DNA from 3 places in the Bacillus sp. N5-665 genome. Region 2 is predicted to be linked to each of the others. Evidence: riboswitches for the same ligand, from Rfam matches in the RefSeq annotation. Region 2 holds a riboswitch; each other region holds the start of a gene.
The links. A riboswitch is a leader RNA that binds a small molecule or an ion and turns the genes downstream of it on or off. The one in region 2 is predicted to bind S-adenosylmethionine.

Region 1 (5,845 bases), 2.7 Mb from region 2:
CGTAAAAGGATTTACTCAACTTTTAAAAACACCTAATTTAACTCCAGAATCAAGAGATGAGTATATTGAACATATACTTGAAGAGTTACATCGTGCACAAGGAATTATTGATGATTATTTAACGTTTGCCAAACCTGCTTCAGAAAAATTAGATCATATTTCAGTAGAACAAGAGTTGAACCGAGTTATTAATATGATCTTACCATTATGCAATATGAATACAATACATATTACAAAAGATTTTTCCACGGCAACAATTGTAGGCAATAAACAGCACTTTCAACAATGTTTTTTAAACTTAATAAAAAATGGTATTGAAGCAATGCCTAATGGTGGTACTTTACATATCTCCTCATCTATTAGTAATAATAAAGTTATTATTCGAATTGAGGATAGCGGAATTGGTATGTCACAAGATCAAATAAATCGATTTGGTGAACCATATTTTAGTACAAAAACGAAAGGTACAGGTTTAGGTACAATGGTTGCTGTTAAGATCATTGAAACGATGCAAGGTAGTTTAAAAATCCGAAGCGTTGTTAATAAAGGTACAACTTTGACAATTACATTGCCGAGATGTAATAACAACTCATCTGAAAACAAATAAAAAAGGAGCAATTATGCTCCTTTTTTATTTGTTTCGATACATAAGTATCTTCTATGTTTTTTAAGTTTACATTTGTGGAGACTAATTAGAAATTAGTACCCTCCGCCCCAGCAGCTGCATCCAACGATAATTAATAAAATAAATAACACAACTAATAAAGCGAAACCTCCACCAAAACCACAAGAACCACCGTAACTCATATTTTCTCCTCCTTTTGGTTTGAAAACTAATAGGTAGTTGATCATTTTAACTGGTTCGTATTATACATTATGTAAATATCCCTTTTTTGAGCATGTCTACATAAAAATAAGTAAAAGCACTCATTTGAGAGTGCTTTAAAATGGATACCAAAAATTTTGAAATACATGTAACTTTAAATACACTGCAACAATTAAAATAAAAACACCTACAAATAAAGCAATGAAATCCCCGCTTTTCGCTTTATTTGTATAAAACCAAGTTCGTGTATTCTTCTTTCCAAATCCTCTTAAATCCATTGCATTTGAAACTGTATCGATTCTATCTAGTGAATGGATAATTAAAGGCCAGAAAATTAAGACACGGTTTTTCATACGAATCCATAAACTTGCTTCTCCTTTTTCAAAAGCTACTCCTCTCGCCTCTTGCGCATGTTTAATAACTTTATATTCGGACTGAATATCAGGTATATAACGTAATGCAATATTTATTGCATATGTAATCTTATAATGAATTCGAAATTTACTTAAGCTACTCACAAATTTGCTTGGATCAGTCGTATATATAAAAATAAGTGTAAATGGTAATAACGTAAAATATTTTAATGAAAGTGTAGCTGCATAAAATAATGTTTCACATGTAATTGTTGCATATCCGATATGTAAAAACGAAGTATATGATTCGGTTAATTCAGATCCATGAGTTGGTGTAATAAATAAAATCATTACAGAATTTAATAAACTAAATGTAAATATAACAGTAAAAACAATACAAATTTTACGAAATGGAATTTTTGCAACTAGAAGTCCGATACAGCCAATCATAAAAACAATAAGCAATATGCGAAAATCAAGAAACAAAAAAGTAAGCGTCATACAAAAAATAAATAATAACAATTTCACTGCTCCATCCATACGATGAAAGTATGTACTATACATGTTCCTCCCTCCTAGTAACCTCAAAATAAAGTTCTATAAACCTTTCAGGGTATGCAATCCCACTAAATTTAACTAACTTGAATAATGAACTTTCCCTAAGTTTCGCTCTTTGTAACGTTTCTGAATGTCCTAATACGATAGACGAGGTATTATTCGCAATAATTTCCCCTTCATGTAAAACGATTGCTCTGTCTGCATATTCTAATGCGAGATTCATATCGTGTGTGATAAAAATAAAAGATATTCCCTTTGCAGCTAGTTTTTTAATAAACGACATAAACTGTTTATAATGATAATAATCTTGTCCCGCTGTCGGTTCATCTAAAATGATAAGTTTCGGATTTGTTGTTAGTACAGATGCAATCGTTACTCTCTTTTTTTGTCCATAACTTAATGCCTGAATTGGCCAATTACGAAATGGATACAAACCACAAATTTTTAATGTTTCTTCCGCCCTAAGCTTAATTTCTTCATTTGAAACCTTTTTTAATTTTAATGAAAATGTAACCTCTTCTATAACAGTAGGTTGCGTAATCATATGATTTGGATTTTGCATCACATAAGATATAACTTCACCACGTTTACGAATAGACCAAGAATTGATATTTACTTCATCAAATACAATCCTATCATTTTTTGTTTTGTTTATGCCTATAAGACTATGAGCTAATGTTGATTTACCAGCTCCATTATGGCCCAAAAGTGCTACAATTTCACCTTCATATATTGAGAAATTTACATTGTCCAATACTTTTTGTTTATTAGAATAGGAGAATGACAAATTCTCTACTTTCAATAATTCTTTTTTTGTAGGGGTACCTTTACAAAAAACTTGCTTCTCCATCCACTCATCTATTACGCTACGAACACTTTCCCTTTGAAGATTTTCAAGTGGGTAGTATATTACGTCATTATTACCATCAAACTGCAATTTCTTTAATACTTCTATGTACATAGGCTCTCTTAAGCCGATAGATGGTAATATATTTGACGCAAAAATCTCTTCTGGTGTCCCTATCGTAACAATTTCCCCTTCATCCATTAAAATGATTTTATCTAAATCCAGATTTAACATTTCTTCTATTCGATGTTCAATAATTACAATTGTTTTATTATATTGTTTATGTATATCTTTAATAAGTTCTATTGTATGTAAGCTACTGACAGGATCTAAATTCGCTAAAGGTTCATCAAATAATAATATATCAGCATTCGTTGTTAACAACCCTGCTAGAGAAACGGTTTGTTTTTGACCTCCTGATAATTCATGTGGACTTTGTTTATGAAAAGAATGCATCTTTACCTTTTTTAATGAGTCTGAAACAATTTTTTTCATTTCATTTTGATTTACACATTCATTTTCTAAATAAAAAGCTACATCTTCTTCTACTGTAAGACCAATAAATTGAGCATCTTGATCTTGCAAAATTGTTCCTACCTGTTTACTCTGTTCAAAAACACTGCCTTTCCTCGGATCTTTGCCGGCAATTAAAATATTACCAGTACTAATCCCCCCATAAGAAAAGGGGATTAGCCCATTGATACAATGAGCTAAAGTTGACTTCCCTGAACCACTTCGTCCAGCAATTAGTACTTTTTCTCCAGGGTATATATGAAATGTAATGTCTTTTACAGTAGGCTGCGCAGCATGTTCATATTGAAAGCTGAATTGTTCAAAAGAAATAATTGGTTGCATGTTAACATCCCTACTTTTCAATTTTTAAATGTGTATGTTTCTTATTAGATTTAGCTAGACCTATTGTAATTGGCAATCCAAGAACTAGAAATACAATAACATCAGCAATTGTTGCTCCTAATACTTGTATAACAATTTTGTCAAATGGTTCTCCCATCACAATAACATCGAATGCCCCAGCAAATATAATAGCAATGACAATACCAATTAACCCAGTAATGGCTAAATAAGAAATATCCCGCTTATTATACATACCGTTTTTCACACTAAAGCTAACTCTTTTTTGAATGAGTCCCATTGCAAAGCCGATAATGCCTGAACTTATAACCCAACCCCACCAAATACCCCATCCAGCGATTGTATCTGTTACTGTATGACCGATAAGTCCTATTAAAAGTCCTGCTACTGGACCAAATAACGCTCCAAAAACGGTTAAAATAGCTAATGCAGGTTTAATAAATGTATTTGGTGCAATAGAAAATCCCCAAAGTCCTAATATCCCGTATAATGCTGCTCCAATTCCGATTGCTACTACTAACTTTGTTGATAATTTGTTCATTACAATTCCCCTCCCATATTAGTCAACTTTTATTACTCTATATTTATTTTGAAAATGAATTATGCATCGACACTCCCTTTCTATACAACAAAAAATGACCCCTTACATAAGAGGTCATTTTCTTCACGTTCAAGAATCCTCTTATCTTCCAAAAAACACATCGTGTCCTCTGCGGAATTAGCACCTTCCTATAAATTTATATAGGGGTTGCTGAGGTTTCATAGGGCCGTTCCCTCCACCTCTCTGGATAAGTATTAATTTGTAATTCGTATTATGGCACTAATAAGTATAAATTTCAACACTTTTCTAATTATTTTTATTTTTTGTTTAACGGTACGTTTAAACCATTGTATTCTTATCGGAATTGTGAAATAATGAATTCAAAATAGTTACGGGAGGAATGTACGATGAAAGTAATCGGTTTAATTGGTGGACTAAGTTGGGAATCTACATCGTTATACTATAAACATATTAATACACTTACACTCTCTCAATATGATCAAAATGCAAAGCTTGTTTTATATAGCATGGACTTTGGTGAAGTAACTACTTTATTACAAAATCATCAATATGAAGAAGTGAAAAACGAATTAGTCACAGTTGCAAAAAAGGTTGAAAAATCCGGAGCTGATTGTTTATTAATGTGTTCCAATACGGTCCATTTATTTGCTGAAGAAGTAGAAAATGCAATATCTATTCCACTACTTCACATTGGTGATGTAAGTGCTAAAGAAATGGTAGAACAGAATATAAAGCGTATCGGACTATTGGGTACGAAACAAACGATGGAACAAGACTTCTATAAATCACGTCTAACAAATTTTAATATTGAGACGATCATCCCAAATGAAGAGGAAAGAAATTTTATTCATCATGTTATTTTAAATGAATTAAGTAAAGGAATTATTTCAGAAACATCAAAAGAAAAACTTTTACAAATTACAAACTCATTAATTCAAAACGGCGCAGAAGGTATATTGCTAGGCTGCACTGAAATACCATTGCTCATTTCCCAAAACGACCTTACTGTACCTGTTTTTGATACCGCTTTTTTACATGCAAATACTGCTGTGCAGTTTGCAGGATAATAATATAAAAGCATAACGGTTAATCCTCTATGTTTTTATATTGTCCACACTATTTATTTAAAAGAGATTTTATAACTGTAATTGCTTCTTTAGTACCAACACATTCTAAAAAACTATCATTCAGTTTTCGTATACCATGTTTATACTTTTCATTTGAAAGAACGTCTGTTACCGCTTCATTTAAAGTTTGCACATTAACATGCTCTTTCAATAATCGATGTGCTGCTTCAAGTTCAGTTAATCTTTGTGCTATCATTGGCTGGTCTTTATCGTGTGGAATTATAACAAATGGGACATTAAAATAAATGGCATCGTGAACGCTATTCATACCACCATGTGTAATGAAAACATCTGCTTCACTTAATATTTCTGATTGGGGTACGTATGAAGCAATTATAAAATGGTCTGGCGCTTTTTTAATTTTAGAACGATCATTTCGATCACCAATTGCCATTACGACTATCCCTTCAAAATCTGAGAAAGTATCAATACAAGTATTAAAGAATGGTTCGAGTCCTTCAAGTAGTGTCCCCATTGAAATATAAATAACTTTCTTATCTTTAAGCAATTCAAATGGAAACTCTACATTTGTTTTACGATTTGAAATACTAGGCCCAATAAAAATGTTATTTTCTCCGAATGAATCGCTATTAGGTTGAAAATAACGACTTGTGTACACGAGTGAAATATCTCCCTTATTATGCATAAATTGAAGATTATTTTTGGGCTTTACTCCAAATTCATGTTCCATTTGATATA
Region 2 (5,845 bases):
TTTTCCTTCTGCAACACTTTGCGAGCTGGTAAATCTTTATCAATTATGATCGGCATGTTCTTTGCCTCCGACTAGCGCTGCTTCTAAATCTGCAATAATATCATAAACATCTTCTATACCAACCGATAAACGAATTAAATCTGATGTAACGCCAGCTAGACGCTGATCTTCAGCACTTAATTGTCTATGCGTTGTGCTAGCAGGATGTATAACGCAAGTTCGTGCATCCGCTACATGCGTTACGAGAGTTGCTAGTTTTACATTTGCGATAAATTCTTTCGCTGCTTCTAATCCGCCCTTAATGCCGAATGTTAAAACACCACTAGCACCTTTTTTCAAATACGTTTGTGCTAACGAGTAATTTTCATTGCTATCTAATCCCGGATAATTCACCCATTCAATACGTTCATGGTTAGCAAGCCACTTAGCAACTGCGAGAGCATTTTCACTATGACGCTCCATTCTTAAATGCAGCGTTTCTAAGCCGATATTGCTAATATACGCATTGAATGGGCTCATACAGTTTCCGTAGTCTCTTAATAATTGAACACGCGCCTTCACAATATAAGCTGCTGCACCAAAATTTTGAACGTAACTTACGCCGTGATAACTTGGATCCGGTTCAACAAGTTCAGGATATTTCCCATTTGTCCAATCGAAGTTCCCTCCGTCAATGACAATGCCGCCTAAAGAACTTGCATGACCATCGATATATTTCGTCGTAGAATGAACGATAATATTTGCTCCGTGCTCAAATGCTTGGCATAAATAAGGAGTTGCTAATGTATTATCCACAATAAAAGGTACTTCCAACTCTTTCGCTGCATCTGAAAATTCTTTGAAATTTAAAACGTTCATCGCTGGATTTCCTAACGATTCTGCATAAACAAGTTTCGTCTTATCATTAGCAAGGGCCACAATTTCATCAGCACTTAAATTCGGATTAAAGAACGTAACGTCAATACCAAGCTTACGCAAACTCACTCCAAATAAATTAAACGTTCCGCCATAAACTGTGGAAGAACAAAGCAAGTGGTCTCCGCTACTACAAATATTTAAAACAGCAAGCATAATAGCAGCCTGCCCAGAAGCCGTTGCAACAGCTCCTACACCACCCTCTAAATCCGCTAACTTTTGCTCAAATGCAGCTAAAGTAGGATTTCCAATACGCGTATATATATATCCTTCTGCCTCTAAATTAAATAGCGCTGCTAAATCATCTGAAGTATCGTATTTATACGTTGTACTTTGATAAAGTGGCAAAACACGCGGTTCACCATTCTTTGGTGTATAGCCACCTTGCACACAAATTGTTCCTTTTCCCCATGATTCTCCCATCTCTCATTCTCCTTTCTTTTATACAAAATAAAAAAACTGCTCCTTTCCTGAAAACAAGAAAGGAGCAGTTTGAAAACACGCTCTAAAGGCTCTTTCTTATCTTTCAGGATTATTACCTGCAGGATTTGGCACAATTCCGTTATACGGCTGTTGCCAAGGTTTCATCGGGCCTGTCCCTCCACCTTTTCTTGATAAGACTATGCAATTACCGTTGATTTTATAGCAATAATTTCCTAATGTCAATCAGTTTTTCTGAATGTTCTAAATTAAACACAAAAAATTTGACATGCATAACAAAAGAAATATATTCCATATTCATTCGAAAAAGACCTTTTAAAACCCACGATTACTATATAAAATTAAGTAAGTAGTTTAACTGTATACATTTCAAATTCTCACGAGACCTCAATATATTGAATAAGCCAACATCTCAAAAAGATACTATACATATTCCTTTCACAGTAGCATATTTAATCCTTTCGACATTAAAACTTACATAACGGAGGTATCACATGACAAACACAAAGGACATGCACTATATAATCGTCCTATACGGCATTCTTTTAGGCTCTATAGTAGGAGCTACAGTCTGGCTATTTTTAGTTACAATAAATATCGGCATTCACTTTATTTGGGGATACTTACCTACTATTTTCTCTTCTCCCCCGTATTACACTATTTGTGTAACAACTATCGGTGGTATTCTCGTTGGTTTAACCCAAAAATACTTCGGCACATATCCACGTCTTATGCCGGAAGTGATGGGTGAATATAAAAAAACAGGTAGAATTGAATACCGTTTTGTACATAAAGCTACTTTAACTGCGATTATCGTTTTAATATTTGGAGCTAGCTTAGGTCCCGAAGCAGCACTTGTTGGAATTATCGGTGGACTTTGTACATGGGTAGGGGATCGCTTTACATTTGCCTTAAAAGGAATGAATGAACTAACAGAGGTTGGAATTGGCGCTACTTTAAGTGTAATTTTTAACGCGCCATTATTCGGTTATTTAGCTCCAAATGAAAATGAGGGTGAGCAAATTAACGAATTTTCTAAAGGAAAAAAAGCAATTGTATATTTAGCTACCACTTTCGCTGGCTTTTCCGTTTATATATTACTTAGTAAATTCGATAATCGCGGATCCTTTATCGTTAATTTTGGGGAAGGTTCCCTTTCTCTTAATGAATGGATTGCCTTTCTACCACTTGCTAGTATTGGTGCTATAGTTGGTTTCTTTTATTTCAAATTTGAATTCACATTAGAGAAATTAATCCATCCCTTCAGGGAATACAAACTATCACTTGGAATTATCGGTGGTATTTTATTAGGAATTACAGGAACTTTTCTCCCGTACACGTTATTCTCAGGAGAACACCAATTAAAAGATTTAGTCGTTGAATGGAGTCACTTATCCTTCTGGGTACTACTTCTTTCAGGTGTTTTAAAATTATGTATTACTGCCGTTTGTTTAAATACAGGTTGGCGCGGTGGACATATTTTCCCAATTATATTTGCTGGATCTAGTATCGGATATGCTATAGCTTCCATTATCCCGATAGATCCAATCGCTTCGGTAGCCATCGTCACGACAGCAATTTCAAGCTATGCATTAAGAAAACCAATTGCTATAACATTACTATTACTCATGTTTTTCCCGCTCAATTTACTATTACCAATGCTTGGAGCGGCAGCGATTGGTAATGCATTTCCACTTCCTAAAAACAACGAAGTTACAAACGAATAAAAATAGGCAGTAGGGACAAAAGTTCCACTGCCTATTTTTATTACACACGTTGCTTCAATAACGCGTATAACTCTTCAAAATTTTGTACTTCATATGTTGGCACAATCTCGCTATTATTTGATTTCTTTTCTGGATTAAACCAACAAGTATCAATTCCCGCTACATATCCACCTTTCATATCAGCACTTAACGAATCCCCAATAATGAGCCCTTCTTTAGGAGAAAAATTAGGAATTTGTTCAAAAACATAATCAAAATACTCTTTCATCGGCTTTTGGAATCCTGTATCTTCAGAAACGAAAATATCTTTAAACAAGGCATGTAATCCTGCATTACGTAAACGTTTATCTTGCGTCTTAGAAACACCGTTTGTCACTATATATAAATTGTACTCACTTTGAATTTGATTTATAAATTCAAACGCACCTTGCATAAGTTGGTCTCCTTCTTCTAAGTAGCTACGATAATTATTTTCGAATAATATCCCATCTACCTCTTCCCCGTATTCTTTAAACAAAATCGAAAACCGTGTATTTACGACTTCATCACGGTTGATTTCACCTTCTTCAAAAGCATCCCAAAGACTTTTATTAATTTTTTTATACTGCACTTCAACCTCGCTAGTTAGAGGAATCCCTTTCTCTTCAAAAAGCATACGTAACGCCACTTTCTCCGCCTTTTGAAAATCTAACAATGTATCATCTACATCAAATAGCAATGTTTTATATTTTTTCATAAGCCCTTCACACACTCTTTTCTACAAAAATAAATTTACGTAAATCGTATCATTCCTTCTTGTAAAAATAATAGGAGATATCTCATACTAAACATGAGGTGAAAATATGAAAGTCAGCAAAAATAGCGACGAAATCTCTCATTACATGCAAACTTACAACTTCCATACTTTTTTTTCTTTTGATGTCTTACCTTACGCTGAACTACATTCCTTTCAAAAGAAAGAAAGGATATGTAATGAAGGCGTTGATGTTCCTTATCTTTATTACTTAATTTCCGGGAAAGCGAAAATATATATGAGTCACAAAAACGGGAAGGTCTCCTTAATTAACTTTATTCAAGCACCTTCGTTCATTGGAGAATTAGGATTAATTGGTGTAGAATCCGTTACGAAAACAGTGGAAGTGATTGAAGAATGTATGTGCTTAGCGCTTCCTCTTAAAGATTGTCAGCATCTTTTGTTGCAAGATGCTATATTTCTACAAAAACTATGCAAATTTATCGGCGAAAAAACAATTAGCCGAACAGAAAGTTACGCCAAAAACAATAGCTATCCGTTCGAAAATCGATTAGCGGCGTTTATTCTATTAACAGAACAAAATAACAGTTATACAGAAAAACATACCGAGGCTTCGGAATACTTAAATGTCAGCTACCGTCATCTTTTATATGTATTAAACCAGTTTTGCCAGCAAAATTACTTAACAAAAGACGGAAGAACCTATTACATACAAGATCGAATTCACTTAGAAAAACTGGCTGATGAACTTAAAATATAAAAAAGTAGCATTAACGTTTATATGTTAATGCTACTTTTTTTGAGTGACGATTCTATTTTTAATTAAAATTTGCTTGCTACTTTAGCTGCTTCTTCAAGACCAGCTGTAATGATCTCTTCTGCTTTATCTGGGAATTGGTTATGTCCTTCAATAACTACTGTTTCCATATTTGTTGCACCGAAGAAGCCCATCATGCTTGCTACATATTTAACAGCCATTTCTACTTCAGCTGCTGGACCTTCAGAATATACGCCGCCGCGCGCGTTTAATAATGCAATCTTCTTATCTCCAATTAGACCAACTGGACCTTCTGGCGTATATTTAAACGTTTTGCCAGCTCGGTTTAAATAATCAATATATGTGTGTAGCACTGCTGGAATCGTTAAGTTCCATAATGGGAAACCGAAAACGACTTTATCAGCTTCTAAAAATTGATTTAAATACTTATCAGCAACTGCTACTGCTTTTGCTTCCTCTTCAGTTAAATCAAATCCTTTACCTGCTTTGAATGTACCATTAATCATATCTACGCCTACATATGGTAATTCTTCTTTATATAAATCAAGTTCTACTACTGTATCATTTGGATGTGCTTCTTTATAGTTTGCTAAAAATGCCTCGTATAATTTCACACTAACTGCTTGTTCCGCTGGGCGGTTGTTTGCTTTTACAAATAAAACTGTTGCCATTGTTTTTCCTCCTAGTACTCACTCTTCTGTTGCTATATGCTTTCAAAAAAGGTATCCCTTGTAATTGTTGTTTTGTTGCTTACAAACATATTTTATCTTTATATCAAGACAATTTCGTCCTCACATAGACGTATTTTTCTATAAAAAAAGTCCACCTTCTAAAGGCGAACTAGGTCTTACGACTTTTGTCTTATACAATTCCATTTTTCACTGCATATAATGCTGCTTGCGTGCGATCAGATAAATTCAACTTACTCAAAATACTACTTACATGAGCTTTTACCGTTTTTTCTGTAATAACTAAAACAGAAGCGATCTCTTTATTACTCATCCCTTTCGCTAATAGCTGCAACACTTCATTTTCTCTCGCCGTTAGCACATCCACTTGAATAGAAGGTTCTTCTTCCTTTTCTTCCACAGGTAATGTTTGAGAGAGAAGAGTATTTGCTATATCCGGATGTAATTGAATATTACCTTTATATGCGCTTCGAATAGCTTCAACAAGCTGATCCGGTTCTACATCTTTTAAAATATACCCACTTGCCCCCGCCCTTAACGC
Region 3 (5,845 bases), 410 kb from region 2:
AAGAAATGGTTTGAGGCAAACGATGTAGCATATGAGATGATTCATATTGTTGAAAATCCACCATCAAAAGAAGATTTACGTAATTTACATGAAAAAAGTGAATTACCATTAAAAAAATTCTTTAATACAAGTGGAATGCGTTACCGCGAACTTGGTCTGAAAGATAAGTTAAAGGATGCAAGTGAAGACGAAATGTACGAACTTTTAGCATCTGATGGCATGTTGATTAAACGTCCAATCGTAACAAATGGAACGAATGTAACACTTGGTTTTAACGAAGAGCAGTTTGAAAGTGTGTGGAAAAAGTACCAATAAGGTATTTTTACATAATTAATACATTCACTGGAGGTACAGTCATGAGCATTCCAAATAATTTACGTTACTCTGAAGAACACGAATGGGTAAAAACTGAAGGTAATGAAGTTGTTATCGGTATTACTCACTTTGCACAAGGTGAGCTAGGCGATATCGTATTCGTTGAACTTCCTGAAGTAGGTGCAACAATCGAAGCTGACGAGCCATTCGGAAGCGTAGAATCTGTTAAAACAGTTTCTGAGTTATACGCACCTGTAAGCGGTAAAGTTGTAGCAGTAAACGAAGAATTAAGTGACCAACCAGAACTTGTTAACGAATCTCCATACGAGGGTGCATGGATGGTTAAAGTTGAACTTTCTGATGCAAGCCAAGTTGAGAAGTTATTAACTGCAGAAAAATATGCAGAAATGACAAACCAAGACTAATTATAGTCGACTAAAGGACAGCCTTTGTGCTGTCCTTTTTTATTTTGTGTTACATAATACATTTAAAATCGAGTGCAAATGAATAAGCTATTATGGGAATGAATGTTTTTCGGTAAGGTTTCATGTGGCTTCGTAATCTGAACGAGCCGCTTGCGCTTTTCTTTGTCCAGCTCCACCTCCTAGCCCTTCATGTCTAAGAACCTTCCGCACGAGAAGACAAAAAAGCGTCTTCTGTACGAAAGAACCTTAGCCAACAGGGCTAAACAGTCGGTGCCGCTTTTCTTTATGATCCAGCTCCAGCAGCTAGATTGTTCGGTGGCTTCGCTTCTTCCTGTAAGGCAAAAAGCGCCTTTACGTCAGAAGCTCCATCCCCCTCACAATCTGAACGAGCTGCTTGCGCTTTTCTTTATGATCCAGCTCCAGCAGCTAGATTGTTCGGTGGCTTCGCTTCTTCCTGTAAGGCAAAAAGCGCCTTTACGTCAGAAGCTCCATCCCCCTCACAATCTGAACGAGCTGCTTGCGCTTTTCTTTATGATCCAGCTCCAGCAGCTAGATTGTTCGGTGGCTTCGCTTCTTCCTGTAAGGCAAAAAGCGCCTTTACGTCAGAAGCTCCATCCCCCTCACAATCTGAACGAGCTGCTTGCGCTTTTCTTTATGATCCAGCTCCAGCGGCTAGATTGTTCGGTGGCTTCGCTTCTTCCTGTAAGGCAAAAAGCGCCTTTACGTCAGAAGCTCCATCCCCCTCACAATCTGAACGAGCTGCTTGCGCTTTTCTTTATGATCCAGCTCCAGCGGCTAGATTGTTCGGTGGCTTCGCTTCTTCCTGTAAGGCAAAAAGCGCCTTTACGTCAGAAGCTCCATCCCCCTCACGATCTGAACGAGCTGCTTGCGCTTTTCTTTATGATCCAGCTCCAGCGGCTAGATTGTTCGGTGGCTTCGCTTCTTCCTGTAAGGCAAAAAGCGCCTTTACGTCAGAAGCTCCATCCCCCTCACAATCTGAACGAGCTGCTTGCGCTTTTCTTTATGATCCAGCTCCAGCGGCTAGATTGTTCGGTGGCTTCGCTTCTTCCTGTGAGGCAAAAAGCGCCTCTAGTTCAGGAGTTCCAATGCCCTCCTGTTCTGAACGAGCTGCTTGCGCTTTTCTTTTGCAAAAATAAACAGGAAACAACATGAAAATAACGAATATACTATATACTAAGTTAAAGGTTGTATAGTATATGGTGATCGGGTGATGACATATGATTTATGTGGAAAAAGTCATTATTGTAGAAGGTAAATCAGATAGAAGAAAGATTGAATCTATTATTCGTGAACCGGTGGAAATTGTTTGTACAAATGGTACAATTGGTTTGTCGAAAATGGATGAGCTCATTGATCAGTTTTTTGATAAGGAAGTGTATGTACTAGTGGATGCTGATGATGCTGGAGAAAAGTTAAGGAAACAGTTTCGAAAAGAATTTCCGCAAGCAGAGCATATTTATATTGATCGCTCGTACCGAGAAGTGGCAACTGCGCCATCTTCACACTTAGCAAATGTATTATGGGGAGCTGACATTGACGTTTATACAGAATATTTACGGTAAGGAATGATAGAAGTGATTGATTGGACAGGAGCCGAAGCTACAGCCCTAATAGAGAACGAAGAAAAAACAGTGTTATATGTATATACTCCAATGTGTGGAACATGCCAATTAGCAAAAAAGATGTTAACAGTCGTTGAGATGACAATTGAAGACTTGAAAATTGGAATGTTAGATTTAAATTATGCTCCGCATTTAGCGAAAGAGTATGGAATCGAAAGTGTACCGTGTTTACTTGTTTTTGAAAATGGGACACTCATGAAGAAGATATATGCATTTCATTCGGTTGAATATTTATATACGGAATTAAAGTAGGCGGCAAAGTTTTTGCCGCCTCGACATATTTCTCGGGAAATATGTCGAGATGCAGGGGGGTTACAGTATTTGTCGAGCGAAAGTAACAGGATTGCTCTTTAGTGAGAGGGAATGGTATGTGTAATAGAAAGTGATATGAAGGATGTGATTTAGGGTGAAATTATATTCTTTGCTGCAATCATTTGTAAATTACGCTAATGGTCAATATCATTTAGAGCCGCTTTTAAGACAAGGAGAAAAAACTGTTAATTTCCGCTTTGGAGATGAAAGTTGTTCGCTACAAATTTCAAGAGATTATATAGAGCTGCTACATGAGGAACGAGGAACAGAGCAAATCGTTTGTTTAGATGAGGAAGATGTAAAACAATTGGTGAACGGCAATGTAAGGTTGCAAATGTTAATGAACGATGGACGTGTACAATATTCAGGAACGTATCGAACGATGCTATTAGTCGAATCGATGTTTCATATATGTAAACCGATGTCAGTGGGTGCTTAAAAGTCTGAAGTTTCTTTTTTTACGAAAATTTCTGTTGACATGGCGTATGGATATTGATACAATTCAATTCATAAAATATAGACAATTTCATAAATTACAAATCAGACGAAAATGTAATCTGATTTCTCTTATCAAGAGAGGTGGAGGGACTGTGCCCTGTGAAGCCCGGCAACCGTCAACTTATGTTGAAATGGTGCCAATTCCTGCAAAGCAAATGCTTTGAGAGATGAGAGAGAGGGATAATGTTGTTATATACGCATATAAACCTTTCTGCTTCTCTAAAGCGGAAAGGTTTTTTTATTGTTTGAATGTGGAGGACATTCAAATAATAAAAGTAGTGATAACGGTGGACTACACGCATTAAACATAAAAAATTGCGGAGTCGACCAAAAATCTAGCTTCAGCGGCTAGAACAGTCGGTCGTTTCATCCCTTCCTATGAGGCAAAAAGCGCCTCTACGTCAGGGATTCGGGCGTCCTCTTGTTCTAAACGAGCCGCTTACGCTTTTTAAACAAAAAAAGGGGTGAACATCATGATCTTGTTAGAAAATGTAAAGAAAATATATAAAGCAAAAAGCGGTGATGTCACTGCTGTAGATAATGCCAATTTAAAAATAGACAAAGGTGAAATATTTGGTGTTATCGGATATAGTGGCGCTGGGAAAAGTTCTTTAATCAGATTATTCAATCAGTTAGAGAAACCAACTTCTGGCCAAATTACAATTGCAAATCGTGTGATTTCAGCAATTACAGGGAGTGAACTTCGTAAGGCAAGGCAAGAAATTGGAATGATTTTTCAGCACTTCAATTTACTTTGGTCACGAACTGTACGCGAAAATATCGAGTTCCCACTTGAAATTGCAGGTGTCGATAAGGCGAAGAGAAGAAAACGCGTCGACGAGTTAATTCATCTTGTTGGATTAGAAGGAAGAGGGGACGCGTATCCATCTCAGTTAAGCGGAGGACAAAAGCAACGTGTTGGGATTGCAAGAGCATTAGCTAACAACCCACAAGTGCTTTTATGTGATGAAGCAACGTCAGCTCTTGATCCAGAAACGACAGATCAAATTTTAGATTTATTATTAGATATTAATAAGCGTCTCGGTTTAACAATTGTACTCATTACACACGAGATGCACGTGATTCGAAAGATTTGTAATCGAGTGGCGGTAATGGAGAAAGGAAAAATTGTAGAAACGGGTCCAGTACTTGATGTATTCCGCAATCCGCAGAAAGACATTACAAAACGCTTCGTACAGCAGTTAACGGATTCTGAAGATACAAATGAAACGATTGAAAGTTTAATTGAAAAGTATCCAGATGGTAAAGTAGTTCGTTTGCAGTTTATCGGTGAAGCTGTAGAAAGACCAGTACTTCAAAGATTAATGCAACGCAGTGATATAGAAGTTAGCATTTTGCAAGGAAATATAGCACAAACGAATAACGGCTCTTACGGTAGTTTAGTTGTTCATTTAAATGGTGAGGAAACAGCGATTCAACAAGCAATAGAGGGAATACATCAAGATCAAGTAGAGCTGGAGGTGATTGCACATGGATAAGTTAATCGCAAATGTTGATTGGAATCAAATGTTAGAAGCAACTGGTGAAACGTTATATATGACGGCAATCGCAGCTCTTGCCACATTTGTATTAGGACTAATTTTAGGATTGTTACTCTTTATGACAGCGAAAGATAATTTATGGGAAAACAAAGCGGTTAACACGGGGATTGGAGCGTTCGTAAACATTTTCCGCTCGATACCGTTCATCATTTTAATCATTTTATTAATCCCATTCACAAAGATTCTGCTTGGAACAATTCTTGGAGCGAGTGCAGCACTTCCAGCTTTAATTATTGGAGCGGCACCATTTTACGCGAGAATGGTTGAAATTGCGCTTCGTGAAATTGATAAAGGTGTAATTGAAGCTTCGAAAGCAATGGGAGCAAAAACAAGCACAATTATTTTGAAAGTGTTAATTCCAGAATCGTTACCAGCATTAGTATCTGGTATTACTGTTACGACAATTGCTTTAGTAGGCTATACAGCGATGGCGGGAGTTGTTGGTGCTGGTGGCCTTGGAACACTTGCTTATTTAGAAGGATTCCAGCGAGGAAATAACGATGTAACAATCGTTGCGACAATTTGTGTATTACTAGTTGTATTTTTCATTCAGTGGATTGGTGATAGTTTAACGACTCGAATAGATAAACGATAATAAAAAACGGGAGGATGTTTTAAATGAAAAAATTATTACTTACAGCACTTATTTCAACTTCAATTTTTGGGTTAGCTGCTTGTGGCGGGAAAGATAAAGATGAAAAAAAACTAGTTGTGGGGGCTTCTAACGTACCGCACGCTGAAATTTTAGAAAAGGCTAAACCTTTATTAGAGAAAAAAGGAATTGAATTAGAAATTAAAAAATTCCAAGACTACGTATTACCAAATAAATCGTTAGCGGATAAGGATTTAGATGCAAACTACTTCCAGCACATTCCATATTTAGAAAAAGAAATTAAAGATAAAAAATATGATTTTGAAATAGCAGGGAAAATTCATTTAGAGCCAATTGGTGTATACTCTCAAAAATATAAGAGCTTAAAAGAACTTCCGGACGGGGCGACAATTATTATGAGTAATTCCGTTACTGACCATGGACGTGGTTTAGCAATTTTACAAAAAGAAGGCATTTTAAAAATTAAAGACGGAGTAG

Region 1: linked by a shared signal. The riboswitch ahead of MNO09_RS17345 (ECF-type riboflavin transporter substrate-binding protein) and the one ahead of MNO09_RS02700 (bifunctional O-acetylhomoserine aminocarboxypropyltransferase/cysteine synthase) in region 2 are both predicted to bind S-adenosylmethionine.
Region 3: linked by a shared signal. The riboswitch ahead of MNO09_RS04705 (methionine ABC transporter ATP-binding protein) and the one ahead of MNO09_RS02700 (bifunctional O-acetylhomoserine aminocarboxypropyltransferase/cysteine synthase) in region 2 are both predicted to bind S-adenosylmethionine.

The regions. Positions count from the first base shown of each region.
Region 1 covers NZ_CP093325.1:2,861,696-2,867,540, forward strand. The annotation lists gene MNO09_RS17325 (sensor histidine kinase) at 1-607, shown strand, start outside; gene MNO09_RS17330 (YjcZ family sporulation protein) at 700-807, opposite strand; gene MNO09_RS17335 (energy-coupling factor transporter transmembrane component T family protein) at 943-1,743, opposite strand; gene MNO09_RS17340 (ABC transporter ATP-binding protein) at 1,736-3,439, opposite strand; gene MNO09_RS17345 (ECF-type riboflavin transporter substrate-binding protein) at 3,450-3,998, opposite strand; SAM riboswitch class I at 4,137-4,252, opposite strand; gene MNO09_RS17350 (aspartate/glutamate racemase family protein) at 4,406-5,086, shown strand; gene MNO09_RS17355 (macrolide family glycosyltransferase) at 5,136-5,845, opposite strand, start outside.
Region 2 covers NZ_CP093325.1:85,083-90,927, reverse strand. The annotation lists gene metA (homoserine O-acetyltransferase MetA) at 1-56, opposite strand, end outside; gene MNO09_RS02700 (bifunctional O-acetylhomoserine aminocarboxypropyltransferase/cysteine synthase) at 40-1,338, opposite strand; SAM riboswitch class I at 1,432-1,536, opposite strand; gene MNO09_RS02695 (chloride channel protein) at 1,851-3,083, shown strand; gene MNO09_RS02690 (YjjG family noncanonical pyrimidine nucleotidase) at 3,124-3,819, opposite strand; gene MNO09_RS02685 (transcriptional regulator YeiL) at 3,926-4,597, shown strand; gene MNO09_RS02680 (FMN-dependent NADH-azoreductase) at 4,660-5,286, opposite strand; gene MNO09_RS02675 (response regulator) at 5,477-5,845, opposite strand, start outside.
Region 3 covers NZ_CP093325.1:491,299-497,143, forward strand. The annotation lists gene MNO09_RS04675 (arsenate reductase family protein) at 1-315, shown strand, start outside; gene gcvH (glycine cleavage system protein GcvH) at 357-740, shown strand; gene MNO09_RS04685 (hypothetical protein) at 1,049-1,897, shown strand; gene MNO09_RS04690 (toprim domain-containing protein) at 1,979-2,323, shown strand; gene MNO09_RS04695 (thioredoxin family protein) at 2,327-2,635, shown strand; gene MNO09_RS04700 (hypothetical protein) at 2,790-3,134, shown strand; SAM riboswitch class I at 3,260-3,367, shown strand; gene MNO09_RS04705 (methionine ABC transporter ATP-binding protein) at 3,667-4,692, shown strand; gene MNO09_RS04710 (methionine ABC transporter permease) at 4,685-5,350, shown strand; gene metQ (methionine ABC transporter substrate-binding lipoprotein MetQ) at 5,374-5,845, shown strand, end outside.